Regions from separate parts of the Arthrobacter sp. Z1-15 genome, predicted to be linked through region 1. Evidence: predicted binding sites of a transcription regulator. Region 1 holds the regulator's gene; the other holds the start of a gene.
What was found. The regulator HrcA, encoded in region 1, represses chaperone genes, less so after heat shock. The targets are predictions, from matches to a motif close to TTNGCACTCGNNNNNNNCGAGTGCNAA.
Positions count from the first base shown of each region.

Region 2: a site for HrcA is predicted at 15,726-15,752, ahead of groL (chaperonin GroEL). Genes of this name have one in related genera too.

Region 1 is NZ_CP096454.1:2,323,446-2,332,803, forward strand. Features, by position in the region: gene ybeY (rRNA maturation RNase YbeY) at 1-464, opposite strand, end outside; gene M1D40_RS10625 (PhoH family protein) at 461-1,507, opposite strand; gene M1D40_RS10630 (GerMN domain-containing protein) at 1,835-2,776, shown strand; gene M1D40_RS10635 (16S rRNA (uracil(1498)-N(3))-methyltransferase) at 2,811-3,575, opposite strand; gene dnaJ (molecular chaperone DnaJ) at 3,578-4,720, opposite strand; gene hrcA (heat-inducible transcriptional repressor HrcA) at 4,856-5,869, opposite strand; gene M1D40_RS10650 (DUF3097 domain-containing protein) at 6,060-6,902, shown strand; gene M1D40_RS10655 (DUF4870 domain-containing protein) at 7,026-7,445, shown strand; gene hemW (radical SAM family heme chaperone HemW) at 7,566-8,798, opposite strand; gene lepA (translation elongation factor 4) at 8,795-9,358, opposite strand, start outside.
Region 2 is NZ_CP096454.1:486,275-503,794, forward strand. Features, by position in the region: gene M1D40_RS02355 (ABC transporter permease subunit) at 1-1,506, shown strand, start outside; gene M1D40_RS02360 (sugar ABC transporter permease) at 1,503-2,426, shown strand; gene M1D40_RS02365 (aldo/keto reductase) at 2,423-3,400, opposite strand; gene M1D40_RS02370 (CHAD domain-containing protein) at 3,598-4,626, shown strand; gene M1D40_RS02375 (MFS transporter) at 4,695-6,263, shown strand; gene M1D40_RS02380 (LLM class flavin-dependent oxidoreductase) at 6,268-7,302, opposite strand; gene M1D40_RS02385 (lipid II:glycine glycyltransferase FemX) at 7,685-8,758, shown strand; gene M1D40_RS02390 (threonine/serine exporter family protein) at 9,119-10,708, shown strand; gene M1D40_RS02395 (siderophore-interacting protein) at 10,742-11,599, opposite strand; gene M1D40_RS02400 (uracil-DNA glycosylase) at 11,631-12,434, opposite strand; gene M1D40_RS02405 (cation diffusion facilitator family transporter) at 12,467-13,465, opposite strand; gene M1D40_RS02410 (transporter substrate-binding domain-containing protein) at 13,462-13,950, opposite strand; gene M1D40_RS02415 (DUF3263 domain-containing protein) at 14,147-14,449, shown strand; gene M1D40_RS02420 (LytR C-terminal domain-containing protein) at 14,486-15,136, shown strand; gene M1D40_RS02425 (cold-shock protein) at 15,346-15,549, shown strand; gene groL (chaperonin GroEL) at 15,911-17,520, shown strand, end outside.

The DNA.
Region 1 (9,358 bases):
GTCTCCTTCGGGGCTTCCCGGCCCAGGTAGGAGGAGAGGAGCTCGCGCTGCAGTCCGAACATTTCCCGTTCTTCTTCGGGTTCGGCGTGGTCATAGCCGAGCAGGTGCAGCACGCCGTGCGTGGTCAGCAGCAGCAGCTCCTCCTGCATGCTGTGCCCTGCCGTCTCCGCCTGTTCGGCGGCGACCTGCGGACACAGCACGATATCGCCGAGGACTCCCGCCGGCGTCACGCGTCCGGGGACGCCGGGGCGCAGTTCATCCATCGGGAAGGAGAGGACGTCGGTGGCCCCGGGGATGTCCATCCATTCAATGTGCAGCTTCTCCATGGCTTCCTCGTCCACCAAAATAATGGAGAGTTCCGCTTCCGGGTGCACGTACAGATTTTCCAGCAGGTACCGTCCCAGCAGGGAGAGTTCCTCTTCATCCACCGCGACGGCCGACTCGTTGTTAACCTCGATGCTCATTTGGCGTTCCCCCGCCCCGAGGTGCGGCGGTTTCCGGCGGCAGCATCACTGCTGCGCCTGGACTCGTCCCATTCGCTGTAAGCGGTGACAATGCTGCTGACCAGCGAATGCCGGACCACGTCCGAGGCGTGAAGTTCAGAGAAGGACACGTCGTCGATGTCGCCGAGGATGTCGTGGACGATCCGCAGGCCGGAGGCCGTCCCGCCGGGGAGGTCCACCTGGGTGACGTCGCCCGTCACCACCATCTTGGAGCCGAACCCCAGCCGGGTCAGGAACATCTTCATCTGCTCGGGGGTGGTGTTCTGCGCTTCGTCCAGGATGATGAAGGCGTCGTTGAGGGTACGTCCGCGCATGTACGCCAGCGGAGCCACTTCGATGGTTCCGGCGGCCATCAGCCGCGGAATCGAGTCCGGGTCCATCATGTCGTGCAGCGCGTCGTAAAGCGGGCGCAGGTAAGGATCGATCTTGTCGCTGAGCGTTCCGGGCAGGAAGCCCAGGCGCTCTCCGGCCTCAACCGCGGGGCGGGTCAGGATGATCCTGCTGACTTCCTTCTGCTGCAGCGCCTGGACCGCCTTCGCCATGGCGAGGTAGGTCTTGCCGGTGCCGGCCGGCCCGATCCCGAACACGATGGTGTTCCGGTCGATCGCATCAACGTAGTTCTTCTGGTTCAGCGTCTTGGGCCGGATGGTGCGGCCGCGGGTGGACAGGATGTTCTGGGTCAGGACTTCCGCCGGACGCGACGCACTCTGGTCCCTGAGCATGGTGATGAGCTGTTCAAGGAGCTGCGGGGTGACCTTGGTCTGGCTGCGTGCCAGTGTCCGTACCTCGGTGACCAGCCGGTGGGTACGCTCCACCGCGGGTGCCGGACCGGAGATCGAAAGCTCATTGCCCCGCACGTGCAGGCTGACTTCCGGATAAGCGGCCTCGATGATTTTGAGTGCCTCGTCATTGGCACCCAGTGACTGGACCATGTGTTCAGTGGAATCAAAGACAATGGTCTGCTGATCCAGCCCGATGGTGCCAATTCCTGAGGATTCAGTCATATATTCGGCCTTCGCAGGCCTTTCATCGCCCCTTTTGGAGAGTGTGTTGTTTGCAGAATGTTGTGAACGAGCATGCGGCCTGCACGTGTTCCTGGCCAGCGTGCCCGCCGGTGTTAAGACAGACAGTCCAATATTACTTGATGCTGCCCCGCTGCGCCCGCCCTGATTTCCGCCTTCGGTGAACCGGGAGGCAGTGCGGCCGGGAACACGCTTCCCCTGCCCGGTATCAATCGGGTCTCAGTCCGGTCGCAGGAAGGTCAAGACCGCGGATCCGGCGTTTGGCATGTGCCAAGCTGGGAAGCGACCGTTTTGCGAAAGGAGGACTGAATGGGATTAAAACGCCGGTTGGCGCAGCCGGGCCGCCGTGGATACCTCGGACTGCTGGCCGTCTCTTCGCTCCTCCTCAGCGGCTGCGGAGTGGTCGCCGCTACCCCCACCACTACGATGCCCATCTCCTTCGGAGATGCTGCGGGGAGCACTGTTGCCGCTCCGCTGAGCGCCCCTCCTCCGGCCGAGGGCAAGCCCGCCCCGGGCCGCATCCCGGTGTACTGGCTGGGCCTGAACGGGTCTGACGTACACCTCTACCGGGAGTTCCAGCCTGCAGAGAAGGACGGCGACCCCATCGGGGAAGCAGTTCTGGCCATGACCTCGGGCGCGCCGTCGGACCCCGACTACTTCAATCCGTGGAAGAAGGCCGGCAGCGTTTCCGCCTCAATCTCGGGCAAGAACGTCATCACCGTGGATATCTCCGAGGATGCTTTTGGAACGTCCATGGATGCAGGAATGGCGCACCGCGCGGTCCAGCAGCTGGTCTACACCGCCACCGCAGCAGCTTCCAACGCCGGGCTCACCACCGTTGGCCACCAGTCCTCAGTAGTGCTGCTGGTGGACGGCAAGGCGGGATACACGGCCTTCGGCCATGAAGTCCTGGAGGGCCCTCAGCAGCGGGACCCGGCACTCATGGCACCCATCTGGATCATCGACCCGCAGGAGGGCGACAGCACGCAGCCCAGCCTCACGGTCCAGGGTACGGCCGTGCCCGAAGGCGGGCAGCTGTCCTGGCGGGTGGAGCCCATCGTTGACGGCCGGCCCGCGGGAGAGGCCGTGGCTCGGGGCTACGCCGAACTCGAGGCCTCCACCGGCGGACCCTCGCTCTTCCGCTTTACCGTTGAGCTGCCCGCCGGCGAGTACAGCGTGAGCGTCTTCCACGGCACGGAGCGTGCCAACGAAGATTCCAAGCGCGTGACCGTCACTTCAGCGGCCCAGTAGCACCGGGCCCCGTCCTACCAGCGGCTGCCCGGCCCTACCAGCGGCCCAGCGCGGAATTCAGGACGGCAAGGGCAGCAGGCCCCGCGGTTGAAGAACGCATCACGTGCAGGCCCAGGCGAACAGCCACGGCTCCGCCGCCGCGCAGCAGCTCCACTTCCGAAGCGCTGATTCCGCCCTCCGGCCCCACGACCACCGCAATGCTCAGCGGCCGGTCCCCTGCGCGCCGGCGCGCCTCGGTGACCGCCGGAACCAGGGCGCCGTCGGCCTCCTCATGCAGCACCAGCACCAGGTCAATCCCGGCAAGCCGGCGCGCCAGCGCCTTCGACTCCGCCAGCTCTTCCACCGAAGGCACGGCTGAACGCCGGGACTGCTTGGCGGCGGCGGTGACAATGCCCTGCCATTTCGCCTGCCCCTTGGCGGCCTTGTCCGCACGCCAGCGGACAATGCTGCGCTCGGACTGCCAGGGGATGACCCTGTCCACGCCGAGCTCCGTTGCCGCTTCGACGGCCTGCTCGTCGCGGCCGCCCTTCGCCAGGGCCTGGACCAGTATCAGGGTTTCGGCCGCTCCGTCCTCTTCGGTGACGGCTTCCACGCTAACTTCCAGCCGCGCAGGCGAGGCAGCTGACACAGTTCCAGTTAGCCGCAGCCCCGCGCCGTCCACGATGTCCACCGGCTCGCCCGGGGCGAGGCGTTTCACGGCAACAGCGTGGTGGGCCTCCGGCCCCTCGATTACCAGCACGGATCCGGGCACCGCGGCGCGCACGGCCCCCGGATCACCGAAGAAGATGGGGTTGGTCATGGCTAGAGGTTGCCCAGGCGGTCCCGCAGCCTGGCGAAGACACCGGAACCGCTGCCGGCCAGGCGTCCCTCTGCGTATTCCTCGCCGCGCAGCTGGGCCAGCTTGCGGAGGAGCTCTTCCTGCTCTGCGTCCAGCTTCTGCGGGGTTTCAACGTGCAGATGAACCAGCAGGTCTCCGCGGCCGTAGCCGCGCAGGTGAGTGACGCCCAGCCCCTTGAGGGTGGTGATCTCGCCCGACTGGGTGCCGGCCTTAACGGTGATCTCGCGGTCGCCGTCGAACGTCTCGAAGTTGATCGAGGAGCCCAGGGCGGCTGCGGTCATGGGAACCGTCAGAGTGGCATGCAGGTCATCACCTTCGCGGACGAAGGTGGGATCTGCATTGACCCGGATCTCCACGTACAAATCGCCCTGGGGCCCGCCGGCGGTTCCGGCTTCGCCCTGGCCGCTGAGCTGGATCCGCGTGCCGGTGGCAACTCCGGCGGGGATCTTGATGTTCAGGGTGCGGCGGCTGCGGACGCGGCCCTCGCCGGCGCACTCGTGGCAGGGGTCCGGAATGACCGAGCCGAAGCCCTGGCAGGAGCCGCAGGGAGCGCTGGTCATGACCTGGCCCAGGATGGACCGGACGGCGCGCTGCACCTGGCCGGTGCCGTGGCAGATGTCGCAGGTCCGCGGGGAGGTGCCGGGCTGGCAGCAGCTGCCGTCGCAGGTCGGGCAGGTGACGGCGGTGTCGACGTCGATCTTCTTGTTGGTGCCGAAAACGGCATCCTTGAGGTCGATCCGCACGTTGATCAGGGCGTCCTGGCCGCGGCGGGTGCGCGAGGCCGGTCCCCGGCCGCCGCCCGCTCCGGCTCCGCCGAAGAAGGTGTCGAAAATGTCCTGGAAGCCAAAGCCCTGGCCGCCGAACCCGGCACCGCCGCCGAAGCCGTTGTCGTTGCCGTTTTCATTGCCGGTGGTGTCGTAGATGCGGCGTTTCTGCGGGTCCGCCAGCACCTCGTAGGCGTGGGTCACAGCCTTGAATTCGTCCTGCGCTCCGGGAGCGGAGTTGACGTCCGGGTGCAGCTTTCGGGCCAGCTTCCGGTACGCCTTCTTGATTTCTTCGCCCGTGGCGTCGCGTCCAACGCCCAGGACCTGGTAGTGATCGCTCACTCGTGCACATCGCTTCCTGTAATTGCAGTTTCCGCTTCTGCGGTGTTCTCTTCGCTTCGAAGACTTCCGCCGGTGGCCGGCCGCCCTCAGGCGGGCCGGCCACCGGCGACTGCTGCTGTATTGTCTAACGTTTTTCTAGTTGTTCAGTATCCGGGAAAGGTAGCGGGCCACGGCACGGACAGTCGCCATGGTGTTGGGATAGTCCATGCGGGTTGGACCCAGCACACCCACCTTCGCCGAGGAATCCGGTCCGTAGCCGGTGGCCACCACTGATGCCTCCGACAAGGAACCGTGGGGGTTTTCGCGTCCGATCCGGACGGAAACACCCCGGGCGTCCTGCTCCATTTCGGACAACAACCGAAGCATGACCACTTGTTCCTCAAGTGCCTCGAGGATCGGGCCGATCGTCAGGGGAAAGTCTACGGTGGACCGGGCCAGGTTGGCGGTTCCCGCCATCACCATGCGGTCCTCGCGGTTAATTCCGGCCAGCTGCTCGAGGCAGCGGGCCAGTGCCCCGGCGTTGCGCCGCTTCTGCGCCGGAACCGTTGCCAGGCACTCGGCGAGCTGCCCGGTGATACGGGTCAGCGGGGTCCCGCCCAGCGCGGCGAGGAAATGCTGCCGCAGCTCCAGGAGGTCCTGTTCCGCGACCTGGTCCGGCATCGTGATGACGCGCTGCTCCACCCGGCCGGTGGTTGAGATCAGGACGACCAGCACCTGGGCAGGTGCGAGCAGGACAAACTCGATGTGCCGCACGCGTGCGTTCCCCAGATGCGGATACTGCACAACGGCCACCTGGTTGGTCAGCTGCGACAGCAGGCGGACGGTCCGTTCCATCACGTCGTCGAGGTCTTCGGCGCCCTCCAGCAGGGTCTGGATTGCCCTTCGCTCGGCCGCCGAGAGCGGCTTCACGTCCGAAATCCGGTCGACAAACAGCCGGTAGCCCTTGTCGGTGGGGATGCGGCCGGCTGAAGTGTGGGGAGCAACAATCAGCCCCTCTTCTTCAAGGGCCGCCATGTCGTTGCGGATGGTTGCGCTGGAGACGCCGAGCTGGTGCCTCTCCACGAGGGCCTTGGAGCCAACGGGTTCGCGCGAATGGACATAGTCCTCAACAATGGCCCGGAGCACCTCGAGTCTGCGTGGTTCACTCATGGTTTTCCCTCCCTCGCTGATGGCCGTATGTTCTGTGTGCCCGGAGCGTTCCCGGTTAGCACTCACCATGCCTAAGTGCTAAGTCTAATACGGATCGGGGTCGTTGCTAGCATTGAGTGGCCCGTGCCGCACTGCTGCCGGACGTGCACTTGCCGGCTGCAGCGGACCAACCAAAGCGAGGAAAACACCAGTGTCCAACTTTTCGTGGGGGCCGCAGGACATCAGTGCTCCGGCCCGGAAAACACTTCCCAAAGTCGGAGCCGAGGCGGGCCTGGTGCTCGAAGACGTGCAGAGCGGCTGGGTCGGAGCGGTGGTGCGGGTGGAGAAGTCCGGCGGACTGCATCTGATGGTGCTGGAGGACCGCCGGGGGAAAACCAAGTCCTTCGAACTGGGTTTCGGCTTCCTGCTCGACGGCGAACCGGTGGAAGTGGTGCCCGCCGTCAAGGCCGCGGCACCTGCGTCGCGGCGAACGGCGTCGGGTTCCCTTCGGGTGGACAACGTGCGGGCGCGCACGGCACGGGCGAGCCGCATCTGGGTGGAAGGCAAGCACGACGCCGAACTGGTGGAGAAGGTGTGGGGCGACGACCTCCGTGTGGAGGGCATCGTCGTCGAACCCCTGCACGGGGTGGATGACCTGTACGCTGCCGTCCGGGACTTCAATCCGGGCCCGGGGCGACGGCTGGGAATACTGGTGGACCATCTGGTGGCCGGTTCCAAGGAGTCCCGCATTGCCGCCGAGGCCATGAAGCATCCGGGTGCACGCGGAAACGTGCTCATCGTGGGGCACCCGTACGTGGACGTGTGGCAGGCCATCAAACCGCAGACCATCGGCCTCTCCGCCTGGCCGGTTGTCCCCCGGAACGAAGACTGGAAAACGGGCATCCTGAAAGGCCTGGGCTGGCCGCACCGGGACCACACGGACGTGGCCGTGGGGTGGAAGAAACTGCTGGGCGCAGTCACCTCATACGCCGATCTCGAGCCCTCCCTGCTGGGCCGGGTGGAGGAAGTGATCGACTTCCTGACCGTTCCGTAGCGACCCGCGCACGGCCCCGCGTGCCGGGACGGAGCCCGGTTGCCAGTAACCTAGATGAGATGTAGGGCAGTAAACCGAACCGACCAGGCGTCCAGAGTCACAAAGGAAACAGCAGTGTCGAACATACGTCAGAACCACCACCCCCAGTCCGACGACCGGGGTTCCGGCGCTCGTCCCGCCTATCAGGGCGCTCCGGCCACTGCCCTGCCCCTGACTGCCTCCGAGGACCGGCAGTGGGCCACGATGGCCCACTTCGGCGGCATCCTGGGGTTCATTCCGTCCCTGATCATTTACCTGGTCTTCCGTGACCGCGGCCCGTTCACCGCGCAGGAATCCAAGGAAGCGCTGAACTTCACCCTCCCTCCCACCATCATTGCCCTGGTGGCCTGGCTGCTGTCCTTCATTCCCGGAATCGGCTGGGTCTTCGCCATCCTGAACGCCCTGCTCTGGGTTGCCATTGCCGTTTCCTCGGTTGTCGCCGGCATCGAGGTCAACCGCGGGCGCCCCTACCGGTACCGGCTGAACCTGCGCCGCATCCAGTAACCCTCCGCAGACACACAAAGGACCCCGGGCCGGCACTGCTGCCGCCCGGGGTCCTTTGTTCTGCATTATCCCTGGTTGTTGCCTGGCTAAGCGGTTGCCTTCAGCTCCCGCCGGATCCGTCTAGTCCGGGAGCAGGCGGCGCACGACGGCGTCTGCGAGCAGGCGGCCCTTCGTCGTGAGCAGCACACGGCCGGTGAGTGCAGCCTTCGGGTCCACCAGTCCGTCAGCCATGAGCCCGGCGACGGCGAGCCGGCCGGAGTCCTTCAGCCGGGACAGCTCCAGCCCCTCGGCCAGCCGGGTGCGCAGCATGACATCTTCCACGTACCGGGTTTCGGCGTCGAGCGTCTCGCGTCCCACCGCCGGTGATTCCCCCGCCGCAAGCCGCTGGGCATAGGCGGTGGGGTGCTTGGCGTTCCACCAGCGCACGCCGCCGGCATGCGAATGCGCGCCGGGGCCGATGCCCCACCAGTCGTCGCTGCGCCAGTAGGCCAAGTTGTGCCGGCACTGGTCGGCGGGGGTCCGGGACCAGTTGCTCACCTCGTACCAGGACAGTCCGGCCGCCGTCATCATTTCGTCGGCCATGAGGTATTTGTCCGCGTGGTCGTCGTCGTCGATCGGCGGCACTTCGCCGCGCCGCATGCGCGCTGCCAGCTTGGTGCCGTCCTCGATGATCAGCGCGTACGCCGAGATGTGGTCCGGTTCGTAGCTCAGCGCCTCGCGGACGGAGACTTCCCAGTCCGCCAGGGACTCCCCCGGCGTGCCGTAGATGAGGTCAACGCTCACCTTCAGGCCGGCGTCGCGCGCCCATTTCACGGCTTCGGGAACGCGCGACGGCGTGTGGGTGCGGTCCAGGACCGCCAGCACGTGCGGAACGGCCGACTGCATGCCGAAGGAGACGCGGGTGAAGCCGGCGTCGGCCAGCAGCTGCAGCGAGGCCGGGGTAACCGAATCGGGGTTGGCCTCGGTGGTGACCTCGGCTCCCGGCTCCAGCCCCCACATGTCCACGGCGGTTTTCAGGATCCCGGCAAGATCCTCCGCGGGCAGCAGGGTGGGGGTGCCGCCGCCGAAAAAGACGGTGCCCATCTTCCGGTCCGGGAGCCCCGAGGCCTTCAGCGCGCGGGCAGCGAAGCGCACTTCCTGCTCCGCCGTGCCGCCGTAGGCCGCCTGGGAGGCGCCGCCGCCGAGCTCGGTGGCGGTGTAGGTGTTGAAGTCGCAGTACCCGCAGCGGACGGAGCAGAACGGAATGTGGACGTAGAGCCCGAACTTCCGGTTCTCCGCTCCTTCCGCCGCCTGGGCGGGCAGCAGTCCGTCAGCGGGGGCCGGATCCCCGAGGGGCAGTGCACTGGGTGTCACTTCTTGGATTTGTCCTTGGATTCGTCGGAGGAAAGCGCTGCCACGAAGGCTTCCTGGGGGACCTCAACGCGGCCCACCATCTTCATGCGCTTCTTGCCTTCCTTTTGCTTTTCGAGCAGCTTGCGCTTGCGGCTGATGTCGCCGCCGTAGCACTTGGCCAGCACGTCCTTGCGGATGGCGCGGATGGATTCGCGGGCAATGATGCGGGAGCCGATGGCCGCCTGGATGGGCACCTCGAACTGCTGGCGCGGAATCAGCTCGCGGAGCTTGCCGGTCATCATCACGCCGTAGGAGTACGCCTTGTCCTTGTGCGTGATGGAGCTGAACGCGTCCACCTGTTCGCCCTGGAGCAGGATGTCCACCTTGACCAGGTCGGCAACCTGTTCGCCGTCGGCCTTCCAGTCCAGCGAGGCGTAGCCGCGGGTCTTGGATTTGAGGATGTCGAAGAAGTCGAAAACAATCTCGGCCAGCGGCAGGCGGTACCGGATTTCCACCCGGTCCTCGGAGAGATAGTCCATGCCGCCCAGGACTCCGCGGCGGGCCTGGCACAGCTCCATGAT
Region 2 (17,520 bases), 1.8 Mb from region 1:
CTGCTCCTGGGCCTGACGGATGCGTTTGCCGTCTATGTCCTCATGGCCCTGTTCATGAGCGAAAAATGGGCCGTCCTTGCGGTGGCGGCAGCGGTGACCGTGCTGATCAACTGGATCTACCTCCGCCGCGGCGGCCTGCCGGCCAAGTACCTGGCACCGGGAGTCCTGTTCCTGGTGGTCTTCCAGGTTTTTGTCGTGGTGTACAGCGGCTATATCGCCTTCACCAACTACGGCGACGGGCACAACAGCAGCAAGGACGACGCCGTTTCAGCCATCTCCATGAGCGCCCAGAAGCGCGTTCCGGATTCTCCGGCATACCAGGTGTCCGTGGTGGAAAAGGACGATGTCCTGTCCCTTCTGGTCACCGATCCCGACGCCGGCGTCCGGATCGGCACCACGGGTGAACCGCTCAAGGAGGCTGAGGGCGCCGAAATGGGCGGCACAGGCAAAGCTGTGGCAGCCGAGGGGTACCGCACCCTGAGCTTCAACGAACTGCTTGCCGTCCAGCAGGAAATCACCGACATCAAGGTTCCGCTCTCCGATGACCTCGACGACGGCGTCCTGCAGACCGCCGACGGTTCCAATGCCTACGTGTTCAAACCGGTGCTGGTCTACGACGAAGCGGCGGACACCTTCACGGATACCGAGACCGGCACCGTTTATACGGACGGCGGCGAGGGATCCTTTGTGAGCGCCGACGGCGAACGCCTCGCCACCGGGTGGAAGGTGGGGGTGGGGTTCGAGAACTTCGAACGGGCCTTCACCGATCCGGACCTCCGCGGGCCGCTGCTCAGCGTCATCGTATGGACCTTCACGTTTGCGCTCGGATCGGTGCTGCTGTGCTTCGGTCTTGGGCTGTTCCTGGCTCTGACCTTCAACCATCCAAACCTGCGCGGCAAAAAGATCTACCGCACCATCATGATCCTGCCCTACGCCTTCCCGGCGTTCCTGGCCGGCCTGGTCTGGTCCGGAATGCTGAACCAGGAGTTCGGATTCATCAACGCCACCCTGTTCGGCGGCGCCGACATCCCGTGGCTGACCGACCCCTGGCTGGCGAAATTCAGTGTGCTGCTGGTGAACACGTGGCTCGGGTTCCCCTATATGTTCCTGGTCTGCACCGGCGCCCTGCAGTCCCTGCCGGAGGATGTCAACGAGGCCGCCCGCATGGACGGGGCATCCGCGTGGCGGATCTTCCGCTCCATCAAGCTGCCGCTGCTGCTGGTCTCCACCGCACCGCTGCTGATCTCGACGTTTGCCTTCAACTTCAACAACTTCAACGTGATCTTCATGCTTACGGGCGGCGGGCCCAGGTTCACCGACACCAACATGGACATCGGGGCCACGGACCTGCTGATCACGCTGGTCTACAAGGTGGCCTTCGGCCAGGGGTCCGGACGTGACTACGGGCTGGCCAGCGCGCTGGCCGTCATCATCTTCATCATCGTGGCAGTTATCTCCGCGGTCAGCTTCCGGCAGACCAAGGCGCTGGAGGAAGTGAATTCATGAGCAACTCGACATTGACCCCGGCTCGGACCAACGCCGGCCCGGCCAGCCCTGCACAACCCCGCAAACCCTTCGGCGCATGGTTCCGGGACAAGGGGTGGCGGCACCTGGTGGGCCTGGTCATGGGCGTTTTTGCGCTCTTCCCGCTGGCATACGTGCTCTCCGCCGCGCTCAGCTCCAACGGAACCCTGGTTTCGGCAAGCGGCCTGTTTTCCACCATCGAGTTCGACAACTTCGTGGACCTGTTCTCGGATCCGCAGAAGCCCTTCGCCCGGTGGTTCCTGAACACGCTCGTCGTCGGGCTCATTACCAGCGCCGGCACCGTGTTCCTGGGTGCCCTGGCCGCGTACTCCTTCTCCCGGATGCGCTTTACCGGACGCCGCTTCGGCCTGCTGAGCCTGATGCTCCTGCAGATGTTCCCGCAGATGCTCGGCGTTGTGGCGATTTTCCTGCTTCTGAGCGGAATCTCCGACGTCGTGCCGTGGCTGGGCCTGGGGAGCCAGACCGGCCTGATCATGGTCTACCTCGGCGGCGCCCTCGGCGTGAACACCTACCTGATGTACGGGTTCTTCAACACGGTTCCGAAGTCCCTGGACGAGGCCGCGCGCATCGACGGAGCAAGCCACATCCAGATTTTCTTCACGATCATCCTGCGGCTGGTCACGCCCATCCTGGCGATTGTGGGGCTGCTGTCCTTCATCACCGCTACCGGCGAGTTCCTGATTGCGTCCATTGTCCTGAACGACCCCGAAGCACAGACCCTGGCGGTGGGCCTCTACTCCTTCGTGGGTGACAGCCAGTCGCGCACCTGGGGTGTCTTCTCCGCCGGTGCGGTCCTGGCCGCCCTGCCGGTGATGGCGCTGTTCCTGTTCCTGCAGCGCTTCATCTCCTCCGGCCTGGTTGCCGGAGCAGTGAAGGGCTAGAAACCTGCCACGTGCCGGGGGGTGTAGTGCTGCTCCAGCTCGTCCAGATCCTCCGGCGTGAGCTGCAGGTCCAGGGCCGCGGCGGCGTCGTCCAGATGCCCGGCGGCGGTGGCACCGAGCACCGGGGCCGTCACCGCCGGGTGGGTGAGGACCCAGGCCAGGGCAACCTGGGCCCGTGTCACGCCGTGCCGCTGCGCTACGGCGAGTACGGCGTCGGCGACGGCCCGGTTGGGTACGTCCTGCCCCGCATAGAGGGAGTGTCCCAGGGCGTCCTGGGACTGCCGCCGGCTTCCCTGCTGCCAGTCCCGCGCCAGCCGCCCGCGGGCCAGCGGGGAATAGGCCAGCACACCGGTGCCGGTGGCACTGCAGAGGGGAATCATTTCCCGTTCCTCTTCGCGGTAAACCAGGTTGTAATGCGCCTGCATGGTCACAAACCGAGACCAGCCGTGGGCCTGCTGCAGCGTGAGCGCCCGGGCGAATTGCCAGGCATACATGGTGGAGGCGCCCAGGTACCGGACTTTCCCCGACCGCACCAGCCCGTCGAGTGTTTCCAGCGTTTCCTCGAGCGGGGTGGAGGCATCCCAGCGGTGAACCTGGTAGAGATCAATGTAGTCGGTGCCCAGGCGCCGAAGGCTCTCGTCCACCTGCCACAGAATGTGTTTGCGCGAGAGGCCCCAGCCGTTGGGACCTGGCATCATTTCGCCGTGGACCTTGGTGGCGATCACCACTTCATCACGCCGGGCATACTTCAGCAGTGCGGCCCCCGTAATTTCCTCGCTGTCGCCGGAGGAGTAGACGTTGGCCGTGTCAAAGAAATTGATTCCCAGTTCAAGGGCCCTGCGCAGGATGGGCCTGGACTCCGGAGCCCGCAGCGTCCAGCCGTGGTTGCCGTGGTTGGGGTCACCGAAGGTCATGCACCCGAGACCGACAGCCGACACCGTGGCTCCGGAACTTCCCAGCTTTACGAATCTCATATCGCTTCACACGGCCCTAATGTTCCTCGTCGGAATTTCAGCCTGCAGCGGTTACCGCCGGGCGGGCGGGCCGGACAGCGGCACGGTACCGCGATGCTACCGCCGGAGCTGCACCCGGAACAGCGATGCGGGACTGTTTCCCCCTGCCGCGGCACAAACCCCTGCCGTTGCGCCGTTTCCCGGCCCTATACTGAGCCATGCCCACCCCTCAGGACCCGGAAACCCCGCTGCATACGCCACGGCTCAGCGGCGGAGCGGATTCCGTCGTCGCTGCCGCCGAGCCCCGCCCCGAGGGTGGCCTTGCTGCACAGCAGGCCGCCGTGCGGGTCGGCGCCCTGAGCCTCGGGCCTCCGCAGCCAGAGGGTCCCGCCGGACTCCTGCTGCTGGCATATCTGCGGAATCAGTTCCTGGCCATGCTGGCGGAGGATCCGCGCGTACGGGCAGACCATGCAGACGCGGTGCACAAGATGCGGGTCAGCACCCGGCGGATGCGTTCGGCCCTGTCGAGTTACCGCAAAGTGCTTGCACCGGAGCCGGCCCACGAAGTGCGCACCGAACTCAAATGGTTTGCCGGGGTCCTGGGTGCGGCCCGCGACGCCCAGGTGCTGCGCGCGCGGCTGCAGGCTCTTGTCGGAACCCAGCCTGCCGAACTGGTGATGGGGCCGGTGCAGCAGCGCATTGCCGAGGAACTGCTCGGCGACTATCGCATGGCTCATGCGGAAGTGGCCCGCGTGCTCGACGGCGACCGTTACCGGCGCCTGCTGGAACGGCTTGAGTCGGTGATCGGCAGCCCCGAATTTACGGCCGCAGCAGAGGCACCGGCTGCCCAAACCGCGGGTCGGATGCTGCGCCGCGGCCGCAAGCGCCTGCACCGGCAGGTGCGGGACGCCCGCGAGGCCCGCAGCGAGGACCACCGGTCGGAATCACTGCACGACGCCCGCAAGGATGCCAAGCGGCTGCGCTATGCCGCCGAGGTTGCCCAGCCGGTGCGGGCTTCCGGTTCCGCCGAACTGGCCGCCGGCGCTGAGCATGTGCAAAAGATCCTCGGCGAATACCAGGACAGCGTCGTTAGCCGGGACTACCTGCGCCGGCTGGGTGCCGCCGCGGCCGGTGCCGGCTCCAACGGCTTCACCTACGGACGGCTGCACGCCCTGGAGGAAGAACGCGGGGAGAGCGCACGCAAGCGGTTCCGCAAGGCATGGGCAGATTTTCCCCGGGTGGTCTGACCGGGGTATTTGAACGGCGCATCTGAACCAGCGCATCTGAACCGGCACGTCCGGACGGAGGTATCCCGATGGACACGGCATCTCCCTGGGCGCCGCTGCGCCGCCGCATGTTCCTGATTCTGTGGCTTGCCAATATCGGGTCGAGCATCGGCACCTGGATGCAGACCGTGGGAGCCCAGTGGTATCTGGTCGAAAACAGTTCCAACCCCGCCCTCGTGTCCCTGGTCCAGACGGCCAACCTGGCACCGTCCCTGCTGCTTGGTTTCATTGCGGGGGTCCTGGCGGATGCGTTCAACCGGCGGCGCCTCATTCTGGGCTCCAATCTTTTCGCCGCCGGTGCCGCGGCTGTCCTGACCGTGATTGCTGCGCTGGATCTGCTGGATCCGGACTCGCTGCTGCTGTACACCTTTCTGATCGGCTGCGGGGTGGCCCTGAGCCAGCCTGCCTGGCAGGCGATCACTCCCGAGCTCGTGCCCCGGGAGGAAATCAGGTCCGCATCCGCCCTCAGCAGCATGGCGGTCAACGGAGCGCGTGCGGTGGGGCCGGCACTGGCCGGGGTGCTCGTGTCCTTTTTCGGTCCGGCCTTCGTGTTTGGCCTCAACGCCGTGTCTTTTCTGGGAACAGCGGTTGCGGTCTACATCTGGCGGGCGCCGCCGGAGCCGGAGGATCCCGAACGGATGCGGGAAGCGCTGGCCGCGGGCATGCGCTACATCAGGGCGGCCCCGCGCATCCGGCGCGTGCTGCTCCGGACCGCCCTCTTCATGGTTCCGGCCAGTGCGCTGTACGCACTGCTCCCCGTGGCCGTCAACGGGCACCTCCGGCTCGGTTCCGCAGGCTACGGGCTGCTGCTGGGTGCGCTGGGCATCGGCGCCGTTGCGGGAGTCATCCTGCTGCCGAAGGTCAAAGACCGTATCAATGACAACCTGATGCTGGGACTGGCAGCCGCCGTTTTTGGCGCCGCGGCTTTTGCCGCCGGCTTCCTGCCGGCGCCTGTGCTGGGAGTTCTGCTGGTCTTCGCCGGCATCGCCTGGATCGCAACCCTGTCCATCCTTAACAGCGCCATGCAGCTCACGCTGCCGGAGTGGGTGCGGGCCCGCGGGCTTTCCGTCTACCTCATGGTGACCACCGGGGCGCAGGCGGTTGGCGCCGTCGTGTGGGGTTCCCTGGCCACCGCCTACGGCTACGCACCGGTGCTGGCTGCGGCGGGAGCCGTCCTGGGGGCAGCGGGGCTGAGCGTCACCGTGCTGCCGCTGCTGCCGCGCACCGGCCGGCTGGACCGCAGCATCGCGGAAGCTGACCTGGGGATCGAGGCGACACAGGAGCCGGCCCCCGACGCCGGGCCGGTCACCATTCTCATCGCCTATGAACTGGCTCCCGGGAAGGCTGCGGAGTTTGTTCAGCTCATGCATGAGGTGCGTCTCTCCCGGATGCGCACCGGCGCGCGGGACTGGGAGCTGGTCCACTCGGTGACGGATGCGCGCCAGTTCCGCGAGATTTACGACGTCGCGACCTGGCGCGAATACCTGCGCCAGGAGCAGGAGCGCATCACCGGAGAGGATCGGAAGCTCATTGACAAGGCGGCGGGCCTGGCCGAGGAGGAACCGCGCATCCGCTGGTTCCTCCCGGCGTCGGCCTGATCCGCTAGGCCAGCTGCTCGCGCACCAGCGGTGCAACCTCGGTGCCGTACAGGCGGATGCAGTTCATCAACAGCTCGTGCGGCAGGGTGCCCAGGCTGTATTTAAGGTCAAAACGGCTTAGCTCCAGCTCCCGGGCCACTCGAACGATCTTGGCGGCAACGGTCTGCGGGGAGCCGATGAACAGGGCTCCGTCCGGGCCGGCGGACGCGAGGTAATCACTGTGGGTGGTGGGGCTCCATCCGCGCTCGCGCCCGATCCGGTTCTGCATCCGCTCGAAATGCGGCCAAGCCTCCTCGAGCGCCTGCTCGTCAGTGGCAGCGACATAACCGGGGGAGTGCGCGCCCACAGGAAGCAGGGGTCGGCCGAACTGGTCCAGCGCCCGCTTGTACAGGTCTACAAACGGCGCGAACCTTGCCGGTTCGCCGCCGATAATGGCCAGCATCAGCGGCAGCCCGTAGTGGGCCGCCCGGACCACGGACTGGGGTGTGCCCCCGACGGCGATCCACACCGGCAGCTCACCGCCGGCGGTGGGGGGATAGACCCGCTGGTTCTGCAGCGGGGCCCGCGTGTTGCCGCTCCACGTCACCGGGGTTTCGCGGCGCAGTTCAGCAAAGAGCTCCAGCTTTTCCTCGAAGAGCTCGTCGTACTGCGCCAGTTCGAGCCCGAACAGCGGAAAGGACTCCGTAAAGGAGCCGCGGCCCAGGATCACTTCGGCGCGGCCGTTGGAAACGGCGTCGAGGGTTGAGAACCGCTGGAAGACCCGGATCGGATCGTCGGAGCTCAGGACGGTGACCGCCGAGCCCAGCCGGATCCGGCTGGTCTGCCCGGCAATCGCGGCGAGGACCACCTCCGGCGCCGACACGGCAAAATCCTCCCGGTGATGCTCTCCGATGCCAATGAAATCGATGCCGACCGAGTCGGCCAGCACCGCCTCTGCCACCACGTTGCGCAGCACCTGGTGCTGCGGCAGCCGTTCGCCTCCGGCGTCCGAGGTGACATCACCGAAGGTGTCCAATCCGAGTTCCAGCCGCTGTCCCATGGTGCTCCCCATCCCCGCAAAGTTCATGTGTTTGCATTTAGTGTAGCCGGGGCGGACAGGCTCCTGTGTTCCTCCGCCTCGTTTGTCCCTCGCCCCGGGCCCGCAGGGCGGGCAGGGAGATGGGCGGAACTGCCTGTTCCGGGGAGCGTCCGGCCAGGCAGGGCTGCGGCCTGCGGCGCCGAGGGCTGACGCTGGTTTGGCCTGCAGTTGCGTGCACGGGAGCACGGGGGAACTCACAGGGGACCCTCTGGGGAAATTTCATTGAGTGATCCCCCCAGCGGATAGACTTGAGGACGGTCCGGAGCCCGTGGTGCGGGTTCCGCAGGGGACCAGCCGCAGATGGTGCAAGCGATCAAGCGATCAAGCGATTAGTTGAGGTATTTTGCGAGACTTTAGTGCACGCCTGGCCACCGCCGAGGAAAAAGAGAAATGGGACAGCCACGTGCAGTCCAACCCGGGCGGCGGGAACGTGCTGCAGTCCGCGTCCTACGCGGAGGTTAAATCTCACCACGGATGGAATCCCATCTACTTGGTGTTTACCGGCCGCGGCTATACGACATACAACCTGGCAATCGAAAAAAAGGTGCCCGGATTGGGCAGCCTCTGGTACCTCATCAAGGGCCCCGATGTTGCTGAGCCCTCGCATGTGCCGGAGGTCCTCGACGCGCTGCGCCGGTTCATCAAGGAATCCAAGCGAAACGTGTTTGCCGTGAAAGTGGAGCCGGACATCGTCGACAGCCCCCAGGTGCGGGCCCAGTTCGAAGGTGCCGGCCTGGTCAAGACCTTCAACCTGCAGCCCAACGACTCCACTGCGCTGCTGGACACCACCCCGGACATCGAGCAGGTCCTGAAGAACATCTCCTCGCGCGGGCGCAACGCTGTCCGCCGGGCAATCCGGGAAGGCGCCGACGTCCGCCGGGTGGAGCCCACCGAAGAGAACATGCGCACCATGTACAAACTGATGAGCCACATCGAGGACCGCTCCTCGGCCCGGATGCGCTCCTACGAGTATTACCACCGCTTCTGGTCCAACTTCGTGGAAGCAGGCCAGGGCCGGTTCTACTTCGCCTTCGAAGACGGCGAGCCCACCGTAGGTGCCTTTGTCATCGCCTACGGAAAGAAGGGCACCTACAAGGACGGGGGGTCCAAGCCCCGCCGCAGCCAGTACGGTGACTCGCACCTGGTCCAGTGGACGGCCATCTCCGAGCTGAAGGAAGACTTCGGAATCGAGGAGTATGACTTCTGCGGGACGCCTCCCAGCGACCAGTTGAAAAACAAGGAACACCCCCACCACGGCCTGGGTCTTTTCAAGACCAGCTTCTCGAAGACCGTCACGGACTTCGTGGGCTGCTACGACCTGGTGCTGGACCCGGTGCGGTACAAGATCTGGAACACGATCGGCGAACGCGTCGCGCGGCAGATCTACTGGCGCCGTCACCAGCAGCCGTTTTACTAACAGCAAAAGCCTGAACGGGATTCAGGCAACAGAGGCGAAAGGGTGAGTCCTTTGGAAAACACGTCCGATGCAGACCGCCAAAAGCCTGCACAGAACCCCGATCCGATGGTGGGGCTGATACCGGTTATCCAGTCTCCCGGCAACGGTGGAACTTCCGGAAACCAGCCTTCAGGGCAGGGGCCAAAGGCCGCGGGGGGAAGCAAAAAAGCACCCGCCGGCGCGAAGATTCGGCGCCCTGCCGCTCCCGGCAAAGCGCCGAAGGGCTCCGGGTCCGCCGGCACCGCTGGCCTGCCCACTGGCCCCGGCGGTTTTGGGCTCAGGAGCACCCGTCCCAAACCGCCGCCGCCCACCACCTCCGTCATGCAGACTCCCGTCAAGGGCACTTCGGGCGGAACGGGTACAGGACGCATCCGGTTGCCCTCCGGAGGGTTCGGCGGCGGCAAGTCTGCCCAGCCGTCAGAGACGGCGCAGCCGCCGCGGAAGCCGCGCGCCCGCAAGACCGTGCCGGGGCAGCACGGCACGAGTTCCAGCGCAGCCCGGCAGCAGGACCGCTCATCGGCAGCGGCCCGCCGGATGCTGCGCAAGCTGGTGCAGGGAGAGACTCCTCCCACCCAGGCCATGTCCATCGTGGAGCGGCTGGCAGGTTCCCCGTACGCCAACCCCCTGGTGCGAACCGCGGGCCCGGATGCATCGGCGCGGAAGACCCTGGACCTGGCCCTCAGCCTGGCCGAAACCATGTTCCGCTACGGTGCCGGTGCCCTTGAAGTGGAGACGGCGATCATCGCAGTGACCGCTGCCTTTGGCCTGGAGAGCATCGAGGTGGACATCACCAACCAGTCGGTGCTGCTGAACTACTCGCCCAAGGACCAGACGCCCATCACGGTCATGCGCGTGGTGCGCTCGTGGACCAACAACTATGCCGGGTTGGGGCTGGTCCACCAGCTGGTGACGGACATTATCGACGGCGGAATCTCGCGCGCCGAAGCTTCCAACCGGCTGAATGAGATCACCCATCAGCCGAAGCCGTTCCCGAGGTGGGCCGTGACGGCCTCAACCGGCGTGTTTGCCGCGGCTATTGTGGGCTTCATCGGCGGCGGACCGCTGGCTTCGCTGGTGGCTTTCCTCAGTACCGTCCTGGTCAGTCTCCTGCAGCGGCTGCTGGGACGCTGGCGGGTGCCGGACTTCTTCAGCACCGCTGCCAGCGGCTTTGTCGTCACCGCCATCGCCATGCTGTTCTGGTCCTTCGACGTGCCGATCTCTCCGGGCATTGTGGTGGCCGGCGGGATCCTGCTGCTCCTGCCGACGGGCCGGCTGGTCTCTGCCGTGCAGGATGCGATCAACGGGTTCCCGGTTACTGCTTCGGGACGTTTCCTGTCAGCGTTCCTGACCTTCGGAGCGCTGGTGGCAGGCATCGCCGTCGCGCTTGTTGTGGGGGCGCTGGCGGGCATGCCGAGGCTGGACGTGACCAACGTTGCCGCCTCGCAGTACCCCTTCGCGGTGACCATGCTGCTGCTGGCCGTGGCGCTGGGCACGATCTGCGTGGTGGAACAGTCTCCGATGAATCTGGTGCTGCCCACCGTCCTGACCGGAGCGGCGGGCTTCCTGGTGTTCCAGCTGTCGGAAATGGTGGGCGTTGGCCCCCGGCTCACGCCGGCCGTCGCTGCCATTTTCATCGGCATGGTGGCACGGATGATCGCGCTTCGAATGGGGGCGCCGCAGCTGATCGTTGCTGTTCCGGCAGTGCTCTTCCTGTTCCCCGGGCTGAGCATCTTCCGCGCCATGTACGGCCTGAGTATCGGTACCGACGACTTCACCGCCGGCGCCGTCGGAATCTTCAATGCGCTGACGGTGATCCTGGCGATTGCCGGCGGCGTGGTGTTCGGCGACAACCTCGCCCGGCCCCTGACGCGAAACCTGTCCGGCAATGACCGCCGGAACCGGCGCCGGTAGGCAGCCGGCGGAAAGGCCCCGGACGGCAAGAATCTAGAGGATTTTGCCGACCGGGGTCTTTTTTTCTGCCTGGAATGCGTCTTCTGTGCGCCCCGCAGCCCAGTATCCGGACAGCGACACCTGCCGGCGTTCCAGTCCGCGCATCGTGAAGAAGACATCCCGCAGGGCCTTCATTGCCTCCCGCTCGCCGTGCGCGAAGACCTGAACGTCGTTGCTTGGCCAAGGCGCGGCCGAGACGGCTGCCGCCAGCATGCCGGTGTTTCCCGCCGGCGTGTCCCCCCGGTACAGCCAGGTCACGGAGATGCCTTCCGGCGCCGTGAGCGGCTGGCGGTCCTCGGGGCCGCCCACCTCCAGGAACACCTGCCCGACGGCGGAGGCCGGCAGGGCCTCCAGCACCGCAGCCGTGGCGGGCAGGGCGGATTCATCGGCAGCGAACAGATACCAGCCGGCGTCGGGGTCGGGATTGAACGCACCCCCTGGCCCCGAGAACGTCAGTGCTTCACCGGCTCTAGCCTGTGCGGCCCACGGGCCGGCCAGGCCTTCGTCCCCGTGCACCACAAAATCAATGGCCAGCTCGCGGGCGGCAGGGTTCACGCTGCGGACCGTGTAGGTGCGCGACACCGGCCATTCCTCCCGGGGAAAGGAACTCCGAAGGGACTCGAGGTCGGACGTCCCGTCCAGCGGTTTGCCGTCCGGGCCAAACCAGATTTTGCAGTAGGCGTCGGCGCAGCCGTTGGCGGTGAAACTGCCGAAGTTCGGACCGCCGGCATAAATGCGGACCATGTGAGGCGTCAGCTGTTCCCGCCGCAGGACCTCGAGGGTTAGCAGCGGGCGGGCCCGGCGGGGCACGTCCTGCGCGGGCTTCTCGGCGGGCACGGAAGGGTCAGGCATGCGGGTTGGTCTCCTCGGTAAAGGGTTTCTCCTACCGTATCGCGTCCAGCCGCCAGTCCACCGGCTGTGCTCCCTGCTCCTGCAGCAGTTCATTGGTGCGGCTGAAAGGGCGGGAGCCGAAGAACCCGCGCGACGCGGAAAGCGGGCTTGGATGGGCCGATTCAATCCGGGGTGTGCCTTCCAGCAGCGGAACGATGGACCGTGCATCGTTGCCCCAGAGGACAGCCACCAAAGGGACGGGGCTGCCGTCGGAAGAGCGGCGGCCGGCCACGGCGCGGACAGCCAGTTCGGTGATCTGCTCCCAGCCGCGCCTCCGGTGCGACCCGGCGCTGCCGGCGCGGACCGTCATGACCCGGTTCAGCAGCAGGACACCCTGGTCGGACCAGGCACTGAGATCGCCGTGCGGGCACGGGGGGATGCCCAGGTCTGCGTCGAGTTCCTTGTAGATGTTGTTCAGGCTCCGCGGCAGCGGGCGCACGCCGCGGTCCACCGAGAAGGACAAACCGACGGCGTGGCCGGGAGTCGGGTAGGGATCCTGGCCAATCAGCAGGACCTTGACGTCAGCAAGCGGGCGGGAAAATGCCCGGAGAATATGGCCCGGAGCGGGCAGCACGGGAAAGCCGGAGCGGCGCTCCTCCTCAAGGAATCCTGCGATTCGGTGTAGTTCCGGGGCGGCCGGGGCCAGGGCCCTGGCCCAATCCGGTGCCATGAAGTCTGTCAGCGGCGCTGGAGCCGCGAAAGGGAACGGTTCTCCCTCCGTGCCGGAGCCGGAGCCGGACCCGGGTCCCTCGGCGGCGGATGGCAGTGAAAAGAGTGTCGGATCATTAGAGCTCACGTTTCCACCCTAGGTCCGGAAGTATTTGCGCGTCATTCCTCGCTGCCCGACTGATGCACGCCGCTGCGGCCTCCGAGTTCCTCCGGCAGGTTCTGCACGGGAATCACCACCGTGTCGGCCAGCTTCCAATCGATGCCGGCGCAGCCCTCGCGTGCCTCTGCCAGCCGGGACAGTGACAGGGGCGTGCCCTTGACGGGCACCACGAAGGCTTCGACATGGAAGACCTGGCCCTGGTCGCGCATCCGCACCCCGGCTGCCTCCACCCACGGCAGCCCGTGCAGATAGCCCGTCACTTCTTCCGCCAGCGGGTGCGGCTCCGCTTCATCGAAGGTGGTAGCCGCCGTGTCCACGAGGTCGGTGACCGCCCCGCGCATGTTGCGCAGCCCGTCGCGAAGGATGCTCAGGGCGATGAAGAGGGCGGCGGCTGCATCAGCCCACCAGAAACCGAGCCCGATTCCCGCGACCCCGACGATGGAACCCACCGCGGTCATCCAATCGGCTTTGTTCATGTCGGCGTCCGCATACAGGACCTTGTTGTGGAGCTGCCGTGCGAGGCGGATCTTGATTCGACCGACGATCACCGGAGGGATGGTGGTCACCGCCATTACTGCCATCATCAGCCAGCCCAGCCAAATCTGGCTTCCGAAGATTTCTACTGTGCCGATCGGCGGATGCTCGCCTTTCATCAACCCCGTCGCCGACTCATAGATGAGAAAGGACCCCATGACAGTCAGCGCCACGGCCGCCACCAGATGGGCGACGCCGATGGAACGGTGATAGCCGTACGGGTAGCGGGTGCCCGGCGGCCGGGCCACGAGGCGGACGGCGAGCAGGAAGGCCAGCGGCGGGATGAAGGAGAGCATGTCCTCGATCCAGGCTGCCCGCATGGCCTGGGAGTTGCCCATGACCAGGAAGACGGCAGTCACGGTGACCGCAAGGAAACCGATGGTTATCCACTCCAGCCGCACGGCGCGGCGAAGTGCGTCAGATTGCTCTTGGGGCAGTTCGGTCCGTCCCTGCTGCCTGGTCATTTGCCGGCCTCCCTGTCGGCCAGGAATTGTTCAAGGCGTGAAAGGAACGCGTTTTCGCCCAGCGGCGCCGCCAGTACATGTTTCTCTGAGTCTCCCCAGCGGTTGGTGCTCTCGGCATAGGGTCTTGTCACCGCCGCTTTGTCGGTCCACGGGGTTGACTCGGTCAGCCCGCCGATCACCAGGTCCAGGTCGCCTTGCTTGAGGGCCTCCATGAGGTACTCTTCGCCGCCCTCGACCCATTCAACACCGGCATCCAGGGACTCGGCGAAATCCCGGGCCAGGTCGGCTTCCGTGCCCGCCGGTTCAGCCCCGCCAACGTCCGTGGCCGGCGGGGAGTGGGATACGCCCACCCGAAGGGTGCCGCCCGTGACACGGTCCAGTGTCCCCTCCGGATCTGCTGGAAAGTTTGAACACGACGCCCCGGCAAAGGTGAAGGCAACCAGCAGCAGTGCTGCCACCGTCCGGGTTCCGAGCTTCGCAAACATAGCATCAGACCATAGCCCACAACGGCGTTCCCCCGGTGCTGTTTCCCACATCCGGCGGTGCGGGCAGCCGGGCCTGCGGCTGGGGGAGCGGCCGGGGGACCCCCGGCGTTCAGCGGAGAAAGCCCGCCGAATGACAAGCCTGTTATTTCCCAACTAGCATAGAGAGGGAAACCGACAACCGATCTGGGAGCATCCTGTGGCCGAAACAACCGAAGCCTTCTCGTTGGACGGCACGGTTGACCCCGACAGTCCGCTCGGGGAACAGGAACAGCAGATGCTCGCACTGGAGCGGGCCTGGTGGAAATACGCCGGGGCGAAGGAACAGGCCATTAGGGAGCTGTTCGGCATGTCCGCCACCCGCTACTACCAGGTGCTGAACGCTCTGATCGACACCGAGGATGCCCTGGCTCACGACCCGATGCTGGTCAAGAGACTGCGTAGACTACGTACAACCCGTCAGCGCGCGCGCACCGCCCGTCGTTCAGGCTCTGACGTCTAACCGGCGCCACCTGATACCAAGGACTGATACCTCACCATGAGCAAATACCCCCGGGATGAGTTTGACAAGGTTCCCGAGACGTCATCACGCCAGGGCGTTCACCGCGAACGGCTGATTCCGTCGCGGTCCGGCAGCCTTGGCCTGATCATTACCGTCGGAGTGCTGGCCCTGATCCTGGGCCTCGCGGCCTTCTTTGTCCTGCCGCGGCTGGGCATCGGGCAGGACGGCGCTGCCCCGGCACCGGTGTCCGACTCGTCCCAGCCGGCGGTTACCCCGGAACCCGAGCCCACCGAAGCCGAGCCTGCCCCGACCGAGTCAGCGGAGCCGGCGCCGTCGGAGACGCCCGAGCCGTCGCCAACGCCCGAGCCGAGCGATTCCCCGACGCCCGAGCCGTCGCCCACCCCCGAAGCCGCGGTGGACCGCAGCCAGCCCGTGGTGGTGCTTAATGCCAGCGGGATCGGAGGGCTCGGCGCGAATCTTTCCGCGCGGATTGCGGGCGACGGCTGGGCCACCGCGCAGGTCGCAAACTGGGGCGGAACGCCTCTCCAGACGTCGATCATCTTCTACAACGGTGCCGAGCAGCTGCCGAATGCCCAGGAGCTCTCACGAACTCTGGGGATCCCCACGCTCGCCGAATCTGCCGAATTCAATCTGGTGACCGTAGTTCCCGGCCCGGGATTCCAGTAGCCGGGAATACTGCCCGAACGTAAAAACTCCATAACGATCCTGCCGCAGTAATTGTGAGCTGCATCACGCTGGCTAAAGTGAGTGCCAGCCGTGCGACGCCGGTCCGAAGCAAGCATGTATCCGCTGTACCCGGACCGCCTGTGCGCCGGTCCGCTCCGCCACGACCACGTTGGCGGAACGCACGAGCAAACAAGGTTGGAGAAATGCACATGGCGCAGGGGATCGTCAAATGGTTCAACGGGGAAAAAGGCTACGGATTCATCACGCTGGATGAGGCCCAAACGGACGTTTTCGTGCACTGGTCCGCCATCCAGGCCTCGGGGTACCGCACCCTCGAAGAAGGCCAGCGGGTGGAATTTGAAATTGGTGAAGGCCAGAAAGGCCCCCAGGCGGAGGATGTGCGAGCCGTTTAGCGGCGCTTTTGGCACCTGCGCGAACCCCAACGGCGGCAACCGCTCCCGGGATGCCGCCGTTTGGTGTGTCAGGGGATCTCCAGGGATGGGCGGCACCCGGGGAATGTTGCCTGTGACCCGGACGTCGGAGAGTCGTGATCGCTTGCACTCAGTGTGTGAGAGTGCTAATTATTGAGTTAGCACTCTTGCCGTATGACTGCTAAATGCGGTCGGCGTTGAGTGAAACAGCAAGCCACTGAGGTGAGGGCCTGCGGGTGCGTAAAGAGATCGCACCCTCACGGCCCGTCCGTCGCGGGCACCGCAGTCTGGAATGCAACATCTAAGCACCCAGCATGACTGTTCCGGAAGGACGAAAGCCGTTATGGCCAAGATCATTGCATTTGACGAAGAGGCACGCCGTGGCCTTGAGCGCGGATTGAACATCCTCGCCGACGCCGTGAAGGTCACCCTGGGCCCGCGTGGCCGCAACGTGGTCCTTGAGAAGAAGTGGGGCGCCCCCACAATCACCAACGACGGCGTTTCCATCGCCAAGGAGATCGAGCTCGACGATCCCTACGAAAAGATCGGCGCCGAGCTGGTCAAGGAAGTTGCCAAGAAGACTGACGATGTTGCCGGCGACGGCACCACCACGGCAACCGTCCTGGCCCAGGCACTGGTGAAGGAAGGCCTGCGCAACGTTGCTGCCGGCGCCGACCCGCTGAGCCTGAAGCGCGGCATCGAGAAGGCAGTCGAGGCCGTCACGGCCGAGCTGCTGGCCTCTGCCAAGGAGATCGAAACCAAGGAGCAGATCGCCGCTACGGCTTCCATCTCCGCCGGTGACCAGCAGATCGGCGACCTGATCGCCGAGGCCCTGGACAAGGTCGGCAAGGAAGGCGTCATCACGGTCGAAGAGTCCAACACCTTTGGCCTCGAGCTAGAGCTCACCGAAGGCATGCGCTTCGACAAGGGCTACATCTCCGGTTACTTCGTGACCGACGCCGAGCGCCAGGAAACGGTCCTTGAGGATCCGTACATCCTGATCGTGAACTCCAAGATCTCCAACGTGAAGGACCTCGTTGCCGTTCTGGAGAAGGTCATGCAGTCCGGCAAGCCGCTGCTGATCATCGCCGAAGACGTTGAGGGCGAAGCCCTGGCAACGCTGGTTGTTAACAAGATCCGCGGCACGTTCAAGTCCGTTGCCGTCAAGGCCCCGGGCTTCGGCGACCGCCGCAAGGCCCAGCTCGCAGACATCGCCATCCTCACCGGTGGCCAGGTTATTGCCGAGGAAGTCGGCCTGAAGCTGGAAAACGCCACGCTGGACCTGCTGGGCAAGGCACGCAAGGTTGTTGTCACCAAGGACGAGACCACGATCGTGGAAGGCGCCGGCGATCCCGAGGAAATTGCGGGCCGCGTCAACCAGATCCGTGCCGAGATCGAGAACTCCGACTCGGACTACGACCGCGAGAAGCTGCAGGAGCGCCTGGCCAAGCTGGCCGGCGGCGTTGCAGTCATCAAGGCCGGTGCAGCCACCGAGGTTGAGCTGAAGGAACGCAAGCACCGCATTGAGGACGCTGTCCGCAACGCCAAGGCTGCGGTTGAAGAAGGCATTGTCGCCGGCGGCGGCGTTGCCCTCATTCAGGCCGGCCTGAAGGCCTTCGCAAACCTCAACCTCGAGGGTGACGAAGCCACGGGTGCAAACATCGTGCGCGTTGCCATCGACGCTCCGCTGAAGCAGATCGCCTTCAACGCCGGCATGGAGCCGGGCGTCGTCGTCGACAAGGTCCGCGGCCTGCCCGAGGGCTTCGGCCTGAACGCTGCAACCGGCGAGTACGAAGACCTGCTGGCTGCCGGCGTCAACGACCCGGTAAAGGTGACCCGCTCTGCTCTGCAGAACGCAGCCTCCATTGCCGGCCTGTTCCTGACCACCGAAGCAGTAGTTGCCGACAAGCCTGAAAAGGCAGCACCGGCAATGGGCGGCGGCGACGAAATGGG